Regions from separate parts of the Sphingomonas sp. NPDC019816 genome, predicted to be linked through region 3. Evidence: riboswitches for the same ligand, from Rfam matches in the RefSeq annotation. Region 3 holds a riboswitch; each other region holds the start of a gene.

Region 1 (7,288 bases), on a different contig from region 3:
GACCAGACGATGATCCTCAAGGACAAGGACGGGCGCCCCTATTGGGCACAGGGTGTGGACTTCGATCCCGACCCCAAGGATGCCGGGCTGCACGGCGACGACAGCCCCGTGGGCGACGGCGTGATCCAGTCGGATCGCACCCCCGATCCCGAATATTACGAGATGGCGCATGTCCAGTCGCCGATCACCTTCACCCATGACGGCGGCGGCTGGCAGGTGGTCAACCGCCATGACCATATCGACCTGTCGCGCTTCACGCTCGACTGGGCGGTGCTGGAAAACGGCGTCGAGACCGCGCGCGGTAATATCGCGACGCCGGTGGCGGCTGCGGGCCGGAGCGCGCCGCTGTCCCTCACCCTGCCCGCGCCCAAGGATGCCGGGGCCGAGCGCTCGCTGATCCTGCGGGCGCGGACCAGGGCGGGTGCGATCCCCCCTCTGCCGGCCGGGCATGTCGTCGGGTGGGAGCAGTTCGCGCTGACCGCCCCGTCCTTCGCCGCCCCACCCACCGGATCGGTCGCGCCCGCGGAAAGCGCCGATGCGATGACGCTGACGGCGGGCAACGCCGTGCTGGAGATCGACCGCGCGACCGGCCTCGTCCGCCGCTATGCGCGGGACGGCCGGACGCTGCTGACCGGCGGCACCCCCAATTTCACCCGCGCGCCGACCGATAACGATATCGGTGCGGGCGTACCCAACAGTCATGCGATGTGGCGATATTTCTCCGACCATCGTCGCCTCGATGATATCCGGCGCGACGGCGATGCGATCGTGGTCGATCACGACATGGGGGTCGGGTCGGTCAAGATGCAGACCCGCTGGACCATGGCGCCGGACGGCGCGGCGACCGCAACGGTGCGCTTCACGCCGCTGCGCATGACGCTGCCCGATCCGCTACGCGTCGGACTGGCCTTCTCCACCCCGGGGCAGCAGTTCACGCAAGTCAGCTGGTTCGGGCGGGGGCCGTGGGAAAGCTATGCCGACCGCAAGACCGGGGCGATGATCGCGCGCTGGGACGGCCGGCTCGCCGACCAGTATCACGACTATGCCCGTCCGCAGGAAAGCGGCAACAAGACCGATGTCCGCTGGCTGCAACTGACCGGCACCGGGGCCGGTCTGCGGGTGACGGGGGCGCAGCCGCTGTCGGTCAACGCGCTGCCCTTCCCCTATGCCGACCTGGCGATGAAGCCGCCGGGCAAGGCGCATAGCTCGGACATCCGACCGCATGGCGACGGCACGCTGCTGATCGACGCGGCGCAGGTGGGCGTCGGCGGCGATACCGGCTGGAACCTGGATGGCCGCGCGCACATGCCCTATCGCATCGCGCTTCAGCCGCTGACCTATAGCTTCACCCTCGGAGCGGCGCGTTGAAGTCCCTGCTGACCTTATCCCTGTTGCTCACCGCCGCACCGGTCGCGGCACAGACCGTTCCCGATCGGATCGCGAGCGCGCTGGACTTGCGTGAGCAATGGCAATGGCTGACCCGTGACATCGCCTGGCCCGCCGAATGGGACGCGGACGGCCGGCACTTCCATTACCGCAAGACGGTGGGGGGCGGGTTCGCCTTTGTCGATGTCGACACCGCCACCCGCGCCAAGGCCCCCGCCTTCGACGCCGCCGCACTCGCCCCGGCGCTCGCCAGGGTGATAGGCAAGCCGGTGGCGCCGCTGCGCCTGCCCTTCGAGCATTTCGCCTTCACCCCCGACCGGTCGGCGATCCGTTTCTCGATCGGCTATGATGCGGATGTCTATCGCTGTACCCTCGTCCGTCCGGTCTGCGCCGTCGTTCCGCCGGAAAACCCCCGCCGCCCACGCGGTTTCGGCGTGGTCCGCGACCTGCGCGTCCCCGCCGACAACCATCCCCGCCGCTCGCCCGACGGCACGCTGGAGGCGCTGGTCCTCGACGACAATCTGGTCGTGCGGCAGGCGGATGGCGGCAAGGAACTCTGGCGGTCGCAGGACGGCAGCCCCGCCAATTTCTACGACCCCGAAACCATTGCCTGGAGCCCGGATGGCCGGCACATCGCGGTACAACGCGTCCGCCCCGGCTATGCCCGCATGGTCACGCGCGTCCTCGCCGCGCCGCCGGGCCAGGTCCAGCCCGAGGTTGTCCAGCAACTCTATCCCAAGCCCGGCGACGCGGTGGACCAGGAAGCGCCCGTGCTGTTCCGGGTCTCGAGCGGCCAGCGGACCGAGATCGACCCAAGCCTGTTCGCGGGCGCCTATACCCTCTCGCCTCCCGAATGGCGCGCCGACAGCAAGAGCTTCGCGTTCAACGACCTGAAACGCGGCTTCGGCGAGACGAAGATCATCGCGGTCGACGCCGACACCGGCCGCGCGCACGCCGCCGTCACCGACACCGCCAAGACCTTCGTCTTCCGCGACCGCATCTGGTCGCACGACGTGAAGGGGCTGGGCCGCGAGATCCTCTGGGCGTCGGAGCGCGACGGCTGGCGGCATCTCTATCTGATCGACGGCGCGACCGGCCGCGTGGTGCGCCAGATCACCAAGGGCGACTGGCTGGTCCGCGACATCGCACACGTCGATGACGACAAGCGGCAGATCTGGTTCTCGGCCAACGGCTTCGTGCCCGGCGAAGACCCCTATTACAAACAATGGTTCCGGGTCGATTTCGACGGGCGCAACCTGACCCGGCTGACGAAAGAGAATGCGACCCACGAAGTCCGCTTCTCGCCCGACATGACGACCTATGTCGACGTCTATTCGCGCACCGATAGCCCCGAGACGATGGAGCTGCACGATGCGCGCGACGGCCGCCTGATCCAGACGCTGGAAAAGGGCGACATCACCGCGCTGACCGCCGCCGGCTTCCGCCCGCCGGAACGCTTCACCGCCAAGGGGCGCGACGGCAAGACCGATATTTACGGTCTGGTCGTCCGGCCACGCGATTTCGATCCCGCCAAACGCTATCCGGTAATCGAGAATATCTATGCCGGGCCGCACGACAGTTTCGTGCCCAAGACCTTCTGGCCGTTTGGCGCCTTTTCCGGCGGCGACAAGGTCATGGGGATGCAGCAGCTGGCCGATCTGGGTTTCGTCGTCGTGATGATCGACGGCATGGGCACCGCCAACCGCTCCAAGGCGTTCCATGACGTCGCCTGGAAAAACCTGGACGATAGCGGCTTTCCCGACCGGATCGCTTGGATGAGGGCCCTGAACGCCAGAGACCCCGCCGTCGATATCACCCGCGTCGGCATCTATGGCGGATCGGCCGGCGGGCAAAGCACGCTGAACGCGCTGCTCTTCCACCCCGAATTCTACAAGGCCGGGGTCGCCTATGCCGGGTGTTTCGACAACCGGATGGACAAGATCGACTGGAACGAACAATGGCTCGGCTATCCGGTCGACCAGAGCTATCTCGACGCCTCGGGCGTGGTCCATGCCGGGAACCTGCAAGGCAAGCTGATGCTGGTCGTCGGCGAGCAGGATTCCAACGTCGATCCGGCCAGCACCACCCAGGTGGTCGACGCGCTTATCAAGGCGGACAAGGATTTCGACCTGCTGGTCATCCCCGGCGGGGAACATACCGCCGGGCGTACCACCGGGCCGGTGCCTTATGCGATGCGGCGGCAATATGCCTTTTTCCTGAAGGCGCTGCGCGGGGAGGAATGATCTCCTCCCTGGCACGGGGAGGGGGACCATGCGCAGCATGGTGGAGGGGGCGTGCCGCTAAAGGGTGACCTATGTGGAAGCCCCCCCGTCAGCGCTGCGCGCTGCCACTTCCCCGTGCCGGGGAGGAATAGGGCTGTTGCCTCCCATCCCCCACGCGCCTATCGCTGCCCTCGCGACAGGTTCCCCCCGGGGATCAAAAGGGAATGGGGTGCGATGCCCCGGCTGCCCCTGCAACTGTAAGCGGCGAGCCATCCGCCATCACGCCATTGGGGCTTTCCCCGAGAAGGCGGCGGAGCGGCCCCGACCCGCGAGCCAGGAGACCTGCCCGTCGCGGTCGTCCTTCGACCGGTCAGGGTGTACCGGACGAAACGGGGCTTTCCCTCGCGCGGGCGACAGCGCCTTGTGGAGATATGCCCCGATGACCGAGTCCGCCCCATGCTGAAACCCGCCGCGAACGGCCCCGCCGTCGTCGCCTGCAACACCTGTCGCCTGTCCGACGAGGCCCGCGAGAATGACGCGGGCAAGCGCGGCGGCGCGCTGCTGGTCGAGGCCCTACGCGCCGTCCAGGCCTCCGACCCCGCCTATGCCGATGTCGCGGTCGAGGAGATGCCTTGCCTCTTCGCTTGCCAGTCCTTCTGCACCGTCCATCTGCGTTGCCCCGGCAAGGTCGGCTATGTCATGGGCAGGTTCACGCCCGACGACGACGCCGCGCGCGCCATCCTGGACTATGCGCGGGCCTATGCCGACAGCGACTGGGGGCAGGTGCCGTACAAGCAATGGCCGCAGGGCGTGAAGGGCCATTTCTTGACTCGCACGCCGCCCGAGGGCTTCCTCGTCGAATGACCGCCTTCCCCACGCTTGCCGCCTTCGAAACCGCGCTGGCGGCGCTGACCACACCCGACATGGGCGCGCGCGACGCCGCGCTCGCGCGGCAGGCGCAACTGACCAAGCCGCCCGGCTCGCTCGGCCGGCTGGAGGAGATCGCCGTCTTCATGGCCGGATGGCAGGGGCAAGCGCGGCCCCGGATCGCGCGCGGCCGCGCGGTCATCTTCGCCGGCAATCACGGCGTCGTCGCGCGCGGGGTCAGCGCCTTTCCCGCCGAGGTCACGGTGCAGATGGTCGCCAACTTCACCGCCGGTGGCGCCGCCATCAACCAGCTGGCGGCGGCGGCCGGCCTGGAACTGTCGGTGGTCCCGCTCGACCTCGACCGGCCGACCGCCGATTTCACCACCGGCCCGGCGATGAGCGAGACGGAGTGCCTGTCGGCGCTGTCGGCGGGCGCAGCGGCGGTCGGGGACGCCGACCTCCTCGTGCTGGGTGAGATGGGCATCGGCAATACCACCCCCGCCGCCGCGCTGGCCGCCGCCAGCTTCGGCGGGGACGCCGCCGACTGGGTCGGCCCCGGCACCGGTGTCGATGGAGAGGGCATGGCCCGCAAGGCGGCGGTGGTGGCCGAAGGGCTGGCCCGCCATCGCGGCCATCTGAACGGCGCGTTCGAGGTTCTGCGCCGGCTGGGCGGTCGGGAGATCGCGGCCATGGCGGGCGCGGTGCTGGCGGCGCGGATGAAGGGCGTGCCGGTCGTGCTCGACGGCTTTATCGGTACGGCGGCGGTGGCGCCGCTCGCGCTGGTCAATCCGGCGATCACCGCGCACTGCCTGGCGGGTCATTGCTCGGCCGAGCCGGGGCATATCCGGCTGCTGGACCGGCTGGGGCTGAGGCCGATCCTGTCGCTCGACATGCGGCTGGGCGAGGGCAGCGGCGCGGCAGTCGCGGTCCAGGTCATTCGCGCGGCGATCGCGGCGCATGACGGCATGGCGACCTTTGCCGAGGCGGGCGTCGCCAACGCGTGACCGCGCCCTTCCGCCTGTATCTGCTGCGCCATGGCGAGCCCGAATTGGCGGGGCGGATGCTGGGGCGGACCGACAGCCCGGTCACCGCCGCCGGGCTCGCCACCTGTATCGCGCGGGCGGCCGACCTGCCCGTCACGCGCCGCATCGCCTCCGACCTCATGCGCGCGCGTCGCTGCGCCGAAGCATTGGGGCCGACCGAGATCGATCCCCGCTGGCGCGAACTGGATTTCGGGGACTGGGACGGGCGGAGCGCGGGTGAGATCGATGCGGCGGCGCTGTCGGCCTTCTGGCGCGACCCCGATGCCGCCCCGCCCCCCGGCGGCGAACGCTGGTCCGCTCTGGTCGCCAGGGTGGGCGCCGCGATCGCGGCCCTGCCCCCGGAGCCGACTCTCGTCGTCACCCATGGCGGTGCGATGCGCGCGGCGCTCCATATCCTGTGCGGGTTCGACCGCCGCGCGGTCTGGGCGTTCGCCCTGCCTTATGCCAGTCTGGTCACGCTGGAGATATGGGACGGCGAGCCGCGTTCGGCGCAGGTGACGGAATTGGCCGGCGCATGAAGACGCTGATCGTGGCGCTCGGCTTTCTCACCCGCCTGCCGATGCCGAGGGTCGCGGCGGGCGAAGCGGATTTCGCGCGCGCGATCCGGCTCTACCCGTTGGCGGGGCTGGTCATCGGGGTGATGGTGGCGGGCGCGGGCTGGCTGGGTGCACGGATCGATCCCTGGGCGGGAGCGCTGGCGGCGCTGGCGGCCTGGGTCTGGGCGACCGGGGCGCTGCACCTCGACGGGCTGGCCGACCTGTCCGACGGACTGGGCGCGGCGCATGGCGACCGCGCGCGGCTGCTGTCGGTGATGGCCGACCCGCACATCGGCAGTTTCGGGGTGGTGTCGCTGGTGATGCAGCTGCTCGCCAAGCTGGTGCTGCTGCACCATGGGCCGATCGGCGGCTGGGCCATGATCGCGCTGATCCCGGCGGCGGCGCGGACCGGGCCGCTGCTATGGGCGCGATTGCTGCCGCCGCTACGGCCCGGCGGACTGGGCGCGATGGTCGCCCGTGCGGTACGGTCCGGCGACATGATCGGCTGGACGCTCGCCGTCCTGGCCCTGGGGCTGGTCTTTCCGCCTCTGGCCGCCGCGCCCTTCATCATCCTGGGGTTGACGTGGTGGTTCCGGCGCAAGCTGGGCGGGGTGACGGGCGACGTCCACGGTGCTGGCATCGAGTTGACCGAGACCGCGCTGCTGATCGGCGCAATGCTCTACGCCCTGCCCTGAGCGATCCGCAACAGCGCGTCGCAATCGACATGCCCCTCCAGCACGGCGGCGATCGCGTCGAGCGCGGCGTCGATATCGGCATGGTGGTCGGGGCCCGCCCCCTCGACGCCGATCCGCGCCAGCCACGCCGCGCGCTGTCCCGCCGCACCCAGCAGGCCGTGGATATAGCTGCCCGCGACCAGCCCGTCCGCGCTCATGGCGCCTTCCGCGCGGCCATCGGCAAGCTGTCCGACCGGCCGTGCGGTGTCGGGCCCCGTCGTCCGGCCGAGATGGATTTCATAGCCTGAAAAGCCGGTGCCCAGCGCCTGCCCGGTGGCGGGGCGCACGGTCTTCTCACCGGTCAGCACCGTCTCGACATCCAGCAGTCCCAGCCCCTCGACGCTGCCCACCGGCCCCTCCATCCCGTCCGGGTCGGCCACCCGCCGCCCGAGCATCTGATAGCCGCCGCACAGCCCGAGTATCGGCCGCCCGCGCCGGTGATGCGCGGCGATGTCGATATGCCAGCCCTGTTCGCGCAGGAATGCCAGGTCGGCCATCGT
Region 2 (7,288 bases), on a different contig from region 3:
GGGCGGAGCGGTGGTGCTGCGGCGGGGCGAGGACGGCCGGGCCGATCTGTTCGTCATCGGGCAGAACTCGAACGGCTTCCATGCGCCCGGTCGCGACGAGCGCGCGGCGCCGCGTAGCTGGTATGAGAGCAACACGATATTGGGGCTGGCCTGGCGGCCGGTCCCAGGGCTCGACGTGGCGGCGCTCTATGCCATCAAGGCCAGCCCCAACGGCGTCGCATCGACCACCCATGAAGCCAGCCTCAGCCTGTCATACACCGGCGATGACGCGCTGGGTCGATGGAAGCCCCGTGCGGCGATCACGCGCCGGACGCAAGGCGATGGCGGCGTCTATACGATCGCGGGGATATCGCCGTCGCTGGATCTGTCCGATGAGGAGGATGGCCCCACGCTGAGCGTCCCATTGATGGCGGGCATGGGCTGGCAGGGGTTTTACGGCGCGGGGACCGGCAATCGCGGCTATGCCAGCGGCGGGCTGACGCTGGCGCAACCCATCGATCTGGCCGGCAGCAAGGCGACGTTGCAGGCGGAAATGCTGGCGCTGGTCCGCGACGATCGCCTGCGTCTGCTCGACGCGCCCGGCGGCAGTACGGCGACGGTGATCCCACAGGCAACCCTGTCGCTGACCATGGCTTGGTAGGCCCGGAAAACAGTTGGCGCGGCAAAATTTGTCGGGAACGACTTAATTTATCATAAGTTAAGAGTGCCTGACCGGTCGCATATCGTGGCTGGTCGCGAGGAGGCAACGGTTGACCCGAATTCTTGCCAGCATCGCGATGTGCAGCCTGATCGTGGCCTGTACCGCGCCATCGACCCGGATCGCCACGGGGTTGGAACGCTATGGCCTGGACAGCCAGCGATCCGCCTGTGTCGGCCAGCGGCTGGAGCGCAACCTGTCGCTGGGACAGCTGAGCCAGTTGGGCAAGGCGGCCGCCGCCTATCGGCGCGACGATGCCGATCCAGGGCGGCTGACGGCCGGCGATCTGATCCGCGTCGCGGGCGAAATCAAGGATCCACGCATCGCCCTGGAAGTCGGCAAGGCCGCCGCAGGCTGCGGCGTGGCACCGTAGGCCCCACCCCATTCCCTCATCCGAAGGACATGATCATGAACAAGCATGAACTGCATGGCGGTGCCCGCTATGTCGGTGGCAAGGTGGAAAAGGCCGTGGGCGACGTGGTCGACAGCCGCGACTGGAAGGTGGCCGGCATCGCCGATCAGGTCGCGGGCGGCGCGGAAAATCTGTTCGGCCGTGCCCAGTCGGTCGCCGGGGACGTCGCCGACACGACCCCGAGCCTGATCGAGCACGCCCGTGAACAGGTGAACGACGCCGCTGATCGCTCGACCGATGCGGTGCGGCGCGGGGCGCGCAACGCTCGGTCCATAGTGCGCGGCCACGAAAGCATCGCGTTCGCGGTCGCCGCGGCGCTGGGCGGCTATGCGATCGGCTGGCTGGTCCACGGCCGGCGCGACTGAACCCCTTTCCCGGCATCGCCCCGGCGGGGGCCCCCGTGGCCGGGGGCGATGCCTTTCGAAAACCCATCGAGAACACCCGTCGTCGCGGCGGAGACCGGGCGCTGCGCACGGTCCGATCCCGCTTGCGCGCAATCATCGAACAGGAGTGAATATGGCAACCAATGTGAACCCCGGCATAGTGCCGGTTGACGATGGCGTGGTCGGCCGGCTGGGCCACAGGGTATCCTGGGGCGCCATTTTCGCGGGCGTGGTGATCGCCGTCGCGGTTCAGCTGGTGATGGGCATATTGGGCACGGGCATCGGCCTGTCGATGGTCGATCCGGTCGAGGGTTCGACGCCGGGTGCGACCGGCTTCGGTATCGGTGCCGGCCTCTACTGGCTGATCACGACGGTCGTCGCGCTGGGTGCCGGCGGCTATGCCGCCGCACGCGTGTCGGGGGTGTCCGACCGTTTCGATGCGCTGGTCCATGGTTTGGTCGTGTGGGGCGTGACGCTGATCCTGACCCTGTACCTGCTGACCTCGGCGGTCGGCGGCATCATCGGTGGCGCGTTCCGCACGTTGGGCGCGGTGGCCGGCGCGGCGGGCTCGACCGTCGGCGCGGCCGCGCCCAAGGTGGCCGAGGTGGCCGGCGTCGATGAAGGCGACGTGCGCCAGGAAGCGGCCAAGTATCTGAGCGATACGCCGTCGAACCCGGCGCAGATGACGCCCGAGCAGGCGCAGAAGGCAATCGCGCAGGAACTGCCGGCGATGGCGCGCGGCGGACCGGAAGGTGTCCGTGCCAAGAACCGTGTCGTGGGCATCGTCGCGGCGCAGCGCAACATCAGCCGTGAGCAGGCCCAGGCGCAGGTGAACCAGGCCAAGGCCGATTTCGTCCAGACCAGGAACGAAGCGGTGCAGGCCGCCAAGAACGCGGCCGATGCCGCCGCCGGCGCGGCGTCGAAGACGTCTTTCCTCCTGGTGCTCGCCTTGCTGGTCGGCGCCGGTGCCGCCGCTTTTGGCGCAACGTCGGCCACTCGCCGCCGTCTGCGCTGAGTAACCGCGGCGGGCCGGCGTATCGGGCCCGCCGCACTTTCCGTGAAACAGGAGATCATCACCATGAAGACGATCGCCCTTGGCGCCACCCTGTGCGCCATGCTCGCCCTGTCGGCCTGCAACACCGTCAACGGCGCGGGCAGGGACCTGCGCTCCGCCGGGGCTGCCGTGTCGGATGCCTCGGGGCAGGACAAGCCGAAGAGATAAGCCGCCGGCATCGCCCGGATCGCGCGGGGGTGGTCGTCGACCGCCCCCGTTGTCGTGTCAGCGTCGACGGCCCTTGCGGCCGGGCATGTCGGCACCGGGCGGTTCGGTCGTCTCTACCACCTCCACCACCTCGAAGGCGAAGCCGGTCCAGCCGCGCTGTCGTGCCGCATCGGCCGCCGCATCCTTCTTGCCGGTCGCTTCCTTCAGCGACTTGGCATGGCCCCAGAACACCTCGGTCCTGCCGTTGCCCAGATCGGCGACGATGCGCCAGTAATGGGTGAAGGGCGATGCGGTCGGCCCGATCGTCTTCACATAGCCGTCGGGCATGGTTGCCGTCAGATAGCGGGTCTTGCGTGCCATGACGCCCGCGATAGCGCGGATCGGGCGCGACCGCATCGGGTTGACGCTCCCTCCACCATCGCGCAAGCAGGACGCGGCCGGAACGATCCGGTCGTGATCGCGCCGGTTCCCCCGACAAGGGGGATTAAAAGGGAACGCGGTGAGGGCGAAAGCCCGAATCCGAGGCTGTCCCTGCAACTGTAAGCGGAGAGCGGACTTGCACGGATCGACCCCCGAGGGTCGGTCCAGCCACTGGGGCAACCTGGGAAGGCGCAACGCCCGTGACGACCCGTGAGCCAGGAGACCTGCCGGCGTCAGGTCGCTCATGCCGGGCCCAGGGGATGGCCATGGCTAAGGTCCTTTCCGACGAGCGACGCCAATGGTGGCGGAGGCGCGTGGGTGACCATGAGAGTGCGGAAATCAGCGTCCAGCATGCATGGCACCCGATCGTTCGGAAATGGACGAGGGGTCTCGGCTTGTTCGCAATATGACGCTACAGGCAATAGAATGTTATATCGTAACTACAACGCTAAGTGTTCGGGACTGGTGGCGGGCGCCGCTCTGATCCTGATGGGTGGTCCGGCGATGGCGCAGCCCGTCGACGAGCAGAACGTCGGCGACGGATCGGTACTGGTCATCGGGACACGGGCCAGGCCGGTGCTGGACACGCCCAATGCGACCGCCAGTCGCCTGGGGCTGACGCCGCTCGAAACGCCCGCCAGTATCGCCACGCTCGATGGCGAGACGATCCGCGCGCGCGGCGACCAGTCGATCGTCGAGGCGCAGAGCCGCGCGCCGGGCATCGCCAGCGTCGCCAATCCCGGCAATGGCGGCACCGCCCTGTCCGCGCGCGGTTTTTCGGGGCAGGGGTCGGTGCTGCAACTGATCGATGGCGTGCGGCTGTTCCCGGCGGCGGGGACCATCACCTTCCCGACCGATCCCTGGATGGTCGAGCGGATCGATGTCCTCAGTGGTCCCGCCTCGGTCCTCTATGGACAGGGGGCGCTGGGCGGTGCGGTCAACGTCGTGATGCGCAAGCCGACTGCGAGGACGCAAGGGCAGGCCGAGATCGGCTATGCCGCGCAAGACAGTTTTCGCGCGGCGGCCGGGATCGGCGGGCCGGTGGGGGACACGTTGTCCTACCGTGTCGACGCCAGCTATCGCCGCTCGGACGGCTATGTCGATCGGGGGGATTCGAGCAGCGTCGCCTTGTCGGGCACGCTGTCGTGGAAACCATCACCGACCTTGGCGGTGACGATCCGCGGCGATCATGGCGAACAGCGGCCGATCACCTATTTCGGCACCCCGCTGATCGACGGACGGCTCGATTTGGCGGTGCGCGAGCGCAACTATAATGTCGGCGACGCGCGGATGCGCTTTCGCGACGACCGCGCCTCGGTCCAAGTCGACTGGACGCCGAGCGCGACGGTCAGCGTGTCGAACATCGCCTATTATCTGACCAGTGACCGTTTCTGGCGCAATCTGGAAAGCTATTGCTGGGTCGGCAGCACCGGGGCCTGCGCGGACGGATCGCCCGGCCGGCCCGGTACGATCCGGCGGAGCAGCAATTACGGTATCCGCCACGACCAGACCCAATGGGGCGATCAGGCGAGCGTGACGCTGCGCACATCGCTGGCGCCGGGTATCGCCAATGCCTTCGTCATCGGGGCGGACGCCAATCTGGTCCGCTTCACCCATGAGAACGACTTCGGATCGGTGGCGCAGGAGGACGGCGTCGACCCCTTCGCCTTCGATCCGGGCCGGTTCCTGGATACGCAGGGAATCGCGCCGCGATACCGCACCCGCACCGCCGCGCTGGCGGTGTTCGCCGAGGACCGGGTGACGCTGGGGCCGAAATGGTCGGTGGTCGGCGGCTTTCGCTATGAGGAGAATCAGGTACGCCGCTGGGCGATCGCCTATCCGGGGGGCGTGCGCACCGACCGCTTCGCCTTTGAAAAGACCTTCCGCAACGCGACATGGCGGGCGGGGATCGTCTATCAGCCGCTGCCGACCCTGTCGCTATACGGCCAATATGCGACCGGCGTCGATCCGCTGAGCACGCTGACCACCGTGTCGACGGGGCAGGTGGCGTTCAGCAATGCGCGCGGCAACCAGGTCGAGGCGGGGGCCAAGCTGTCGTTCCTGGGCGGGCGCGGCATGGCGACGCTGGCGGCGTATCGGATCGTCAAGACCGGGCTGCTGGCGCAGCGCACGCTATCGAGCCCGGTCGAACAGGTCGGGCAGCGATCGGCGCAAGGCGTCGAGGCGGCGGTGTCGGTCGATTTGCCGCAGGGTTTCGGGGTAGAGGCCAATGGCACGCTGCTCGATGCGCGGTTCGACGATTTCCGCTCGGGCGGGGCCGACTATACCGGCCGTACGCCGCCCGATGTGCCAGAGGCGCTGGGCAATCTCTGGCTGCGCTGGGATGCGACACGCAGCCTGCAGGCGCGTGCCGGGCTGCGCTATGTCGGGCGGCGCTTCTCCGACAATGACAATGCGTTCCGCATTCCCGGCTATGCGACGGTGGACGGCACGCTGTCCTATGCTTTGAGCCCGCATATGGCGGTCGACCTGCGCGTCTATAATCTGTTCGATAAGGCCTATGCCGTCACCGCTTATGGTGATCGGCAATGGATATTGGGGCGGCCGCGCTCGCTGGACGTGGCGCTTCGTGCCGCGTTCTGACCGGCATTGGGGGAAGGCGGCGCTGCGGCTCGCCTTCCTCACCCATCGCTGGGCGGGGATCGTCGCGTGCCTGTTCTTCGCGATGTGGTTCGCGAGCGGGCTGGTCATGCTCTATGTCCCCTATCCCGCGCTCGGCCCGGCGCAGGGCTGGGCAGGGGCGGCGGCGATCGACTGGACGCGGGTGACGGACATGCCCGCCGATACCGCGCGGCGGATCACGCTGGAGATGCGCGACGGTCAGCCGGTCTGGCGGATCGAGGGCGGTGAGGGGGAGACACGCATCATCCCGGCGCAGCGCGGGGCCAGGCCGGCCCCCGTCGACGCCGGATATGTCCGCCGTGTCGCCGCACGCTTCGAACATGCCCCCGTCATGTCGGTCGAAAGGATCGATGACGATCAATGGACGGTCGCGGGCGGCTTCGACCGGCATCGGCCTTTGTGGAAGGCGGCGATCGACGATGCGGAGGCCACTCATCTCTATATCTCCAGCCTGACCGGCCAGCCGATGCAGCGCACGACGCGGGACCAGCGTGTCTGGAACTGGCTGGGGTCGGTGCCGCACTGGCTCTATCCCACCATCGTCCGGCGCGACAATGCGATGTGGCGGCAGGTGGTGATGTGGGTCTCCGGCCCCTGTATCGCGGTGGCGCTGACGGGGATGTGGATCGGCATCCTGCGTATGCGGATCGGGCGGCGGCGCTATCGCGGCGGGCGGATCACCCCCTATCGCGGGTGGATGATGTGGCATCATGTCAGCGGCCTGCTGGGCGGGGTGATGCTGACCACCTGGATCGTCAGCGGCTGGCTGTCGGTCGATCCGGGGCGGGTCTTTGCCGGCGGTGCCGCGCCGGTGGCGGCGATGCGCGACTATGCGGGGCAAACGGCCGTGCCAGGGGACATCGCCGTCTTGGCCCGCCTTGCTGGTGGTGCGCGCAGCGTTGAGTGGAGCGCGGACGGCGGGTTGGCGCGCATCGCGATCGATCGTGCCTCGCCGCACCCGCGCTGGCTAGACCATGCGACGCTGTCGCCCGTCCGGCCGGTCGGCGCCATGGCCTCGGCGGCGATGCTGGTCCCCGATGGTCGACTGACCACGACCGAGACGCTGGTGCGGCCCGACTTCTACTGGACCGACGCCGCGCGCCTGCCGCTGCTGCGGCTGCGGTTCGACGATGCGGCGCGGACCTGGCTCTATGTCGATCCGATGAGCGGCGCGCTGGTCCAGCGACAGGATGCCACGCGGCGCGCCTATCGCTGGGTCTATACGCTGCTCCATACCTGGGACTGGCCTTGGCTGACCGCGCATCGCCCCGCCTGGGACGCGTGGATGTGGCTCTGGTCGATCGCGGGGCTGGTGATGTCGGTCAGCGGGGTCGTCATCGGCTGGCGACGATTGCGCCGGCCCGCGCGCCCGGCGGCGTGAAAACATGCATGGCGGGGTTGGCGCGGGCCCATGCGCCCGCTTAGATGGGGGATATGTGGCAACTCTATCAATTCCCGCTCTGTCCCTTCTCTCGCAAGGTCCGGCTGCTGCTGGGTGAGAAGGGCGTCGG
Region 3 (7,288 bases):
CGTTCGATCCGAAAATCACCCGGCGCGTGCGTCAGCATCGGCGTGCGCCCGGCGTCGACCACGAAGCCGACCTTGCCCGGCAGCTCGGGCAGTTCAGTCAAACGCGCGCGCAATTCGCTGGCGATGGCATGAGTGTCATCCCCTTCACGCCAGTCGGGGTTGAGCAGGATCGCCCCGCGCCCCTCCCGCACCGGATCGGGATCGACCAGCTCCAGTGCCTGCAGTTCCTCAATCAGCGCGGGCCAGCCCGCCTCGGTGACGCCGCGCAGCTGCAAGTTGGCGCGGTTCGTCAGGTCGATCTGGCCATTGCCATGGGCGTTCGCCGCCTCGCACAGCCCCTCGACCTGCCCCGCCGTCAACCGACCCAGCGGCGGACGCACGCGGACCAACAGGCCATCGCCCGCCATCATCGGCCGGAACGCATCGGGGCACCAGCCCTTGACGACGAACCCGCTCATGCCGCGCCGTCCAGCATCGCCAGCACCGAGTTGCGCCGCGTCCGCCACAGCCCCGCAGCGTGCAGCGCCGCGAACCGCGCCTCCATCGCCGCCAGCGCCGCCGGGTTCGCCTGCGCCATGAAGTCGCGCACCTCGTCGCGCGCCAGCGTCGCATCCCAATAGAGGTCGACCAACGAGGCGGGCACCACGTCCGCCAGATGCGCGAAGCTGCCCAGATGGTCGAGCGTCGCGGCGATCTCAGCCGCGCCCCGGAAGCCATGCGCCATCATGCCCGCCACCCAGCGCGGATTGGCGGCGCGGGCATGGACGGTGCGGGCGATCTCCTCGGCCAACATCCGGGCCTTCGGGCTGGCCGGATCACGCGTGTCGAGATGATAGAGCGACGCCCCCCCCTCGCCCAGCGCCGCCCGCGCCGCCGCGAAGCCCGCCTGATGCGCGGCATAGTCGGCGGCGAGCAGTAGATCGCTTTCGGGCAGGTCATGGACATGGACGAAGGCCTGCGCCCCCGCCACCCGCGCCGCGATTCCCTCGGCATCGCGCCGGTCCCCATCATCGAGCGCCGTCGCCGAGGCGGCGAGCCAGTTGCGCCCCGCCTCGATGCGCGCGGCTTCGTCATAGCCTGCTTCCGTGTCCAGTCCGATGCCGTAGCGGCCCGGCGCCGGACCATAGACGCGGGGCGTCGCCTGCCCCTTGAACGGATTCCAGTCCGCCTCTTCGTCGCGAGCGGCCAGCGCGCGCACCGCCTGCCCGAACAGCGCGACCAGATGCGGAAAGGCGTCGCGGAACAGCCCTGACACACGCAGCGTCACATCGACGCGCGGCCGGTCGAAGCGCATCAGCGGCATCACCTCGAACCCCGTCACCCGTTCCGAACGCTGGTCCCAGACCGGCTCGACCCCGATCAGATGCAGCGCCATGGCGAATTCCTCGCCCGCCGTCCGCATCGTCGCCGATCCCCAGAGATCGACGATCAGCGTGCGGAGGTGATCGCCCTCCTCCTGCATATGGCGGCGGATCAGTTCCTCGGCGAGCTTGACGCCTTGCGCTTGCGCAGCCCGGCTCGGCACCGCGCGCGGGTCGATGGCGTAGAGGTTGCGTCCCGTGGGCAGGACATCGGCACGGCCGCGATAGGGCGAACCCGAAGGCCCCGCCGGGACGCGCTTGCCGTCCAGCCCGGCGAGCAGTCCGGCGCGTTCCGCCGCGCCCTGCTCACCGCGCCCGAAGACGTGCAGCCCCTCGCCGAACTGGCTGTCCTTCACGTCGCAGACGAAGGCGTCGATCCGCGCGAGCGGATCCTCCGCCCCCGCCAGCCCCAAGGTCTCGCCCAAACCAACGCTATCCGCCTCTTCCGCGATCAGGCCACGCAGCCGATCACGGCGCGCGGGATCGAGCCCATCGGCATTGGCATATTCGTCGAGCAGCGCCTCCAGCCGCCCCAGCCCCGCTCCCGTCTCCGCCTGGACCAACGCCGGGGGGACATGCCCGATCGTCACCGCGCCCAGCCGCCGCTTGGCCTGCGCCGCCTCCCCCGGATCGTTGACGATGAAGGGATAGAGGACTGGCCAGTCACGGGTCAGCGCCTCGGGCCAACAGGCATCGGACAGCGCGACCGCCTTGCCGGGCAACCACTCCAGCGTGCCATGCGCGCCGACATGGACCAGCGCGTCGACCCCCTGCGCCCGGAGCCACAGATAGAAGGCGACATAGGAATGGCGGGGGCAGCGCGAGAGGTCGTGATAATCGTCGGCGCGTGCGTCACGCCGTCCACGCTCGGGCTGGAGCGCGACGATGGCCTTGCCCTGCATGAGGGCGGGGAAATGGAACTGGTCGCCCTCGACCAGCGGGTCGTCCTCGACCGCGCCCCAGCTTTCGATGAGGTCGGCGCGCAGGGGTTCGGGCAGGGTGGCGAGCGCATCGCGATAGGCGGCGACCGGCCATACGATGCGGTTGCCGATCAGCGCGGCGGGCAGGTCCGCGTGCGGGGCAGTATCGTACCCGGCGGCGTGGAGGTCGTCGAGAATGGCCTGCGCCGAGGCAAAACCGTCCAGCCCGACCGCATGCGCCGCCTGCCAGTCCTTGCCCGGATAGGTCGAGAGCAGTATCGCCAGCCGCCGCTCCGCCACCGGGGTCGCGGCGAGCTTCGTCCAGCCCGCTACCTTGTCCGCCACCGCAGCAATGCGCGCGGGCTCGGCACGGTGGAGGCGCAGGGCGACATCGAAGTCAGGGTTGCGCTCGCCGGGCTGCTTGAAGCTGACTACGCCCGCGAACAGCCGTCCGTCGATCTCGGGCAGGACGACGTGCATGGCGAGGTCGGCGGGCGACAGGCCGCGCGCCGAACCCGCCCAGCCTTCGCGGTCGCTGGTGGCGAGCGCGACCTGGAACACCGGCACGCCCGCGCCGTCGAGCGGGGTGGTGTCGTCCTCACCGCGCGCGGAGAAGGCGGTGGCGTTGATGATTGCGGCGGGGGTCAGGGCCTGGACCCAGCGCGCGATCCATGGGCCTGCGCCCTCGGCTTTGAGCGAAGGGACGAACAGGGCGATGGGGTCGAAGCCGCGTTCGGCCAGCGCGGTGTGGAGGGCGGCGATAGGCTCGAGGTCGGCGGCGGCGAGATAGGCTCGGTAGAAGACAATGAGGGCGCGGGGGCGGGTTGCCGTGAGCATCGTCGCGGCGGGGCAGGACAAGGCATTCGGATGCCAGCCTCCGACCGAAGCTATGTGTGGCGAGCGCCCTCCCCCATCCCCTCCCGCCTGCGGGAGGGGCGTGCTTGTGGTGAGCGTTCGGCTAGAAAGCCCCTCTCCCGGCAGGGGGAGGGGTTGGGGAGGGGCAAGAGCCACGGGCGATACGGCTGCCAACGCGCCCAACGCCACCGCCGCCGCATCCGCCCCGCCCGCATCGCACAGCGCCGTCAACCGCCGCACCACGTCATCGCCAACCGTCGACGCCGCCGCCAGCCGCCGATCCTCACGCCCGTCCGCCGCCAGCACCGCCAGCGCGATGTCCCGCTCGCGCGCCAGCCGCTCGACCTCGCGCAGGCCATAGTCCCAGTACGCCGCCCCGCCGATCAGCCGGATCAGGATCGCCTTCGCATGAACCAGCGTCTGCTCGACATAGGTGTCGACCGACAGCGGATGGACCAAGGCCGCCAAATTGGCGAGCCGCAGCGACCAGGGGAATTCCCCCGCCCGCCAGCCCGCCGCAAAGGCGCTGAGGTCGCTGTCGGAGAAGGACAGCACGACCACGTCACCGGGGCGCTGCCCCAGATCCTGTGGAACGGCCTGTTCCTCCAGCCCATGGCTCTCGCGAAAGACGAGATGCATGGCGCTCAGCCCTTCAGCACGGCCTCGATCGCAGCACGGTCGATCCGGTCATGCTCGGCGATGACGACCAACTGCGTGCCGCGCGGTTCGCCCGCACCCCAGGGGCGGTCATAGTTCGTGCGCACCCGGCGGCCGACCGCCTGCACCAGCAACCGCATCGGCTTGCCCGCGACCGCCGCGTAACCCTTCACGCGCAGGATATCCTGCTGCTCGGCGAGCGTGACGATGCGCTGCGCGATCGCCTCGGGGCTTTCCACCTCGCCCAGCATCACCGAGATGCTGTCGAAATCGTCATGCTCGTGATCGTCCGCGCCGTCATGATGCGAGGGGCGCGCGGCGATGTCGTCCTCGGCGGCGGCTTCGAGGCCCAGCACGATCTCGGCGGAAACGATGCCGTCGACCGCCTCGACCATCGGCAGCGGGCGCGGGGCCTCGGCGGCGATGATTTCGCGCGCCTTGACGACGCCGTCCGGTCCGGCCAGGTCCGCCTTGGTCAGCAGGACGATGTCGGCACAGGCCAGCTGGTCCTCGAACACCTCGGACAGCGGGGTTTCATGGTCGAGGCTCGGGTCGGCGGCGCGTTGCGCCTCGACCGCGTCCAGGTCGGGGGCGAAGCGGCCCGCCGCGACGGCCTCCGCATCGGCCAGCGCCACGACGCCGTCGACGGTGATTCGTGAACGGATCGCGGGCCAGTCGAACGCCTTCAGCAGCGGCTTGGGCAGCGCCAACCCCGACGTCTCGATCAGGATGTGATCGGGACGCGGCTCCATCGCCAGCAGCTTCTCGACCGTGGGAATGAAGTCGTCGGCGACGGTGCAGCAGATGCAGCCATTGGCCAGCTCGACGATATTCTCCGCCGGGCAGTCGGGGATGGCGCAAGCCTGCAGGATGCCGCCATCGACGCCCAAAGTGCCGAACTCATTGACGACCACCGCCAGGCGACGGCCACCCGCATTGCGGATCAGATGGCTGATGAGCGTGGTTTTCCCCGCACCCAGAAAGCCGGTGACGATAGTGACGGGGACCTTGGACAGGTCACGCATGGCAATTCTCCGACGCGCCGGACGAGCGAGCGCGGACGCGGGGACCTGTCGCCGGAGCGGTGACGAACGGGCGCGCGACATGCGTCCGCCCCGCTAGACCGGCGACCGATGCGGCCCCGGCCGCATGGCTTCGTCGCTCCCCGACGGAGAACCGTGCCCCGACCACCCCCTGGGTCCAGGCAAGAGCGACCATGACGCCGGTAGGTCTCCTGGCTCGCGGGTCGAAGCGAGGGGATGCGCCTTCCCGGACTAATCCAGTGGCCGTGCCTCCAACAGCACCAGCATCGCTCGCTCACCGCTTACAGTTGCAGGGACAGCCGGGGATTTGCACCCCATTCCCGTTAAAGCCCTTGCGGGCACCGGCGCGATCTTCGGGACGTTTCCGCCCCGATCAGCGGCATTTATCCCGCCGCGCCGGGCTTGGCAATTCGCGCCTCCATCGCGGCGAACCCGCGCCAGCGATAGAGGAGGAAGCTCGCCCCCCAGCAGACCACGAACAGCCCGACGATCGCGAAGCCCAGCACGTTGAAATGCTCGGCCAGCGCCCCGGCATAGCGGAACGGCCCCGAAGTCCAGCCGAACCGCTCGGCGAGCAAGGCGGCCGCCTGGATGCCGCCGATCACCAGCGCGACCAGCGCGGAGACGAGCGTGATCGTCATATTGTAATAGAGCTTGCGCAGCGGATGAACGAACGCCCACTCGTAAGCGCCCAGCATTACCAGTCCGTCGGCGGTGTCGATCAGCGCCATGCCGACCGCGAACAGGACGGGGAAGACCAGGATCGTCGCCAGCGACACGCCATCGGCGGCATGCGAACCCGACAGACCAAGGATCGCCACCTCGGTCGCGGTGTCGAAGCCCAGCCCGAACAGGAACCCCAGCGGCGCCATGTGCCAGCTCCGCCGGATCAGCCGAAACAGCGGCCGGAACAACCGCGACAGCGGCCCCTGCCCCGAAAACAGCATATCGGCATCCGCCTCCGCCATCGGCTCGCCGCGTGCGACGCGGCGGAAGCGGGTCCAGACATCACGCAGGATGATGAGGTTCATGATCGCGATGGCGAACAGGAAGCTGGCCGAGACGATGGTGGCGATCGTCCCGCCGCTCTGCCCGAACGCCTCGAAGTCGGACAGGGTGCTGGCCGCCAGCGCGACCGTCGTCGCCGCGATCAGCACGATCGCCGAATGGCCGATCGCGAACCACAGGCCGACCGCGATGGGGCGCTGGCCGTCCTGCATCAGCTTGCGGGTGACATTGTCGATGGCGGCGATGTGATCGGCATCGACCGCATGACGCAGGCCCAGGCTATAGGCGAGCAGCGCGGTGCCCAGCATCAGGCTGTTGCCCGCAAAGACGCTGAGCGCCCAGCCCCAGACGGCGATATTGATGACAACCAGTGCCCCCATCAGCAGCGTGATGCGACGCTTCAGCGATGGGCGGGCAGAAACTTCGGACATGGGCGGATTACGCCTTGCACAGCGCCGTTGCGACTAAGGCCGTCCCTCCGCGGTCGCGGCGGTACCCAGCCTCGGGCGGGCGCACGCCAGGCGGGGTTCCGATTCGGGTCGGCCAGATGGCGTCGCTCGCATGATACAATATATCCTAGCCATGACCATCCCCTGGATCGCGGCAAGAGCGACTCGCATCGGCAGGTCTCCTGGCTCGCGGGTCGAAGCGTCGACAATGCGGCCTTCCCGGATCGCTCCAGTGGCTGTTCCCTGTTTCAGGAACCGGCATCACGCGCTCACCGCTTACAGTTGCAGGGACAGCTATGGATTTGCACCATATTCCCGTTTGAAGCCCCGAGGGGCACCGATGCGATAGCCCGGCGGCGTGGCTGAAAGCCTCTGCCGGTCGGCACGGGGATAGTCTGCGTCGGATGGAGGCGCAAACGGCTTTATCCCGGCGCGTGGGGAGCCTAATCGAAGCGCATGGTTTGGAAAGCGATGCGCCAATGGACACCGGCTGCGGCCTGCCTGGTCGCGGCCTGTTCGGGTGGCAATTACCGGCCGGTCAGCGATTTTCCGGTGCGGATCGGCAAGCCCTATACGGTGCGGGGCGTCACCTATGTCCCGGCCGAGGACGCGACCTATGACATGCTGGGCTATGCCAGCTGGTATGGCAGCGAATCGGGCAAGCGCACCGCGAACGGCGAACGCTTCCGCCCCGGCTGGGCGACGGCGGCGCACACCACCCTGCCCCTGCCCAGCTATGTCGAGGTGACGGCGCTGGATACCGGGCGGCGGATCATCGTGCGGGTCAACGATCGCGGCCCGTTCGCGGGATCGTCGCGGATCATCGACCTGTCGCGCGGCGCGGCGGAGCAGCTGGGCCTGCGCGCGGTCGGCAAGGCGGCTGTGCGGGTACGCGTCGTCGAGCCGGACGAAAAGGACCGCGAACGCCTGCGCCATGGCAAGGCGGCGCGGCCCCTGCCACCGGTATCGGATGCGGTGCGGGCGAACCTGCTGTC

What was found. Region 3 has a riboswitch for cobalamin ahead of cobW (cobalamin biosynthesis protein CobW). Riboswitches for the same ligand answer to the same signal wherever they lie in the genome.
Region 1: linked by a shared signal. The riboswitch ahead of ACQKJZ_RS12610 (DUF1636 domain-containing protein) and the one ahead of cobW (cobalamin biosynthesis protein CobW) in region 3 are both predicted to bind cobalamin.
Region 2: linked by a shared signal. The riboswitch ahead of ACQKJZ_RS16515 (TonB-dependent receptor) and the one ahead of cobW (cobalamin biosynthesis protein CobW) in region 3 are both predicted to bind cobalamin.

Annotation. Positions count from the first base shown of each region.
Region 1 is NZ_JBNNOB010000084.1:4,618-11,905, forward strand. It holds gene ACQKJZ_RS12600 (glycoside hydrolase family 2 TIM barrel-domain containing protein) at 1-1,368, shown strand, start outside; gene ACQKJZ_RS12605 (DPP IV N-terminal domain-containing protein) at 1,365-3,629, shown strand; cobalamin riboswitch at 3,790-3,972, shown strand; gene ACQKJZ_RS12610 (DUF1636 domain-containing protein) at 4,065-4,472, shown strand; gene cobT (nicotinate-nucleotide--dimethylbenzimidazole phosphoribosyltransferase) at 4,469-5,479, shown strand; gene ACQKJZ_RS12620 (histidine phosphatase family protein) at 5,476-6,036, shown strand; gene cobS (adenosylcobinamide-GDP ribazoletransferase) at 6,033-6,749, shown strand; gene ACQKJZ_RS12630 (cobyric acid synthase) at 6,734-7,288, opposite strand, start outside.
Region 2 is NZ_JBNNOB010000147.1:1,013-8,300, reverse strand. It holds gene ACQKJZ_RS16545 (hypothetical protein) at 1-640, shown strand, start outside; gene ACQKJZ_RS16540 (hypothetical protein) at 750-1,070, shown strand; gene ACQKJZ_RS16535 (CsbD family protein) at 1,106-1,474, shown strand; gene ACQKJZ_RS16530 (hypothetical protein) at 1,626-2,507, shown strand; gene ACQKJZ_RS16525 (entericidin A/B family lipoprotein) at 2,571-2,714, shown strand; gene ACQKJZ_RS16520 (hypothetical protein) at 2,772-3,074, opposite strand; cobalamin riboswitch at 3,161-3,380, shown strand; gene ACQKJZ_RS16515 (TonB-dependent receptor) at 3,561-5,738, shown strand; gene ACQKJZ_RS16510 (PepSY domain-containing protein) at 5,656-7,158, shown strand; gene ACQKJZ_RS16505 (glutathione S-transferase family protein) at 7,212-7,288, shown strand, end outside.
Region 3 is NZ_JBNNOB010000085.1:92-7,379, reverse strand. It holds gene ACQKJZ_RS12675 (cobalamin biosynthesis protein CobG) at 1-458, opposite strand, end outside; gene cobN (cobaltochelatase subunit CobN) at 455-3,775, opposite strand; gene cobW (cobalamin biosynthesis protein CobW) at 3,781-4,818, opposite strand; cobalamin riboswitch at 5,001-5,197, opposite strand; gene ACQKJZ_RS12660 (HoxN/HupN/NixA family nickel/cobalt transporter) at 5,220-6,275, opposite strand; cobalamin riboswitch at 6,449-6,650, opposite strand; gene ACQKJZ_RS12655 (septal ring lytic transglycosylase RlpA family protein) at 6,765-7,288, shown strand, end outside.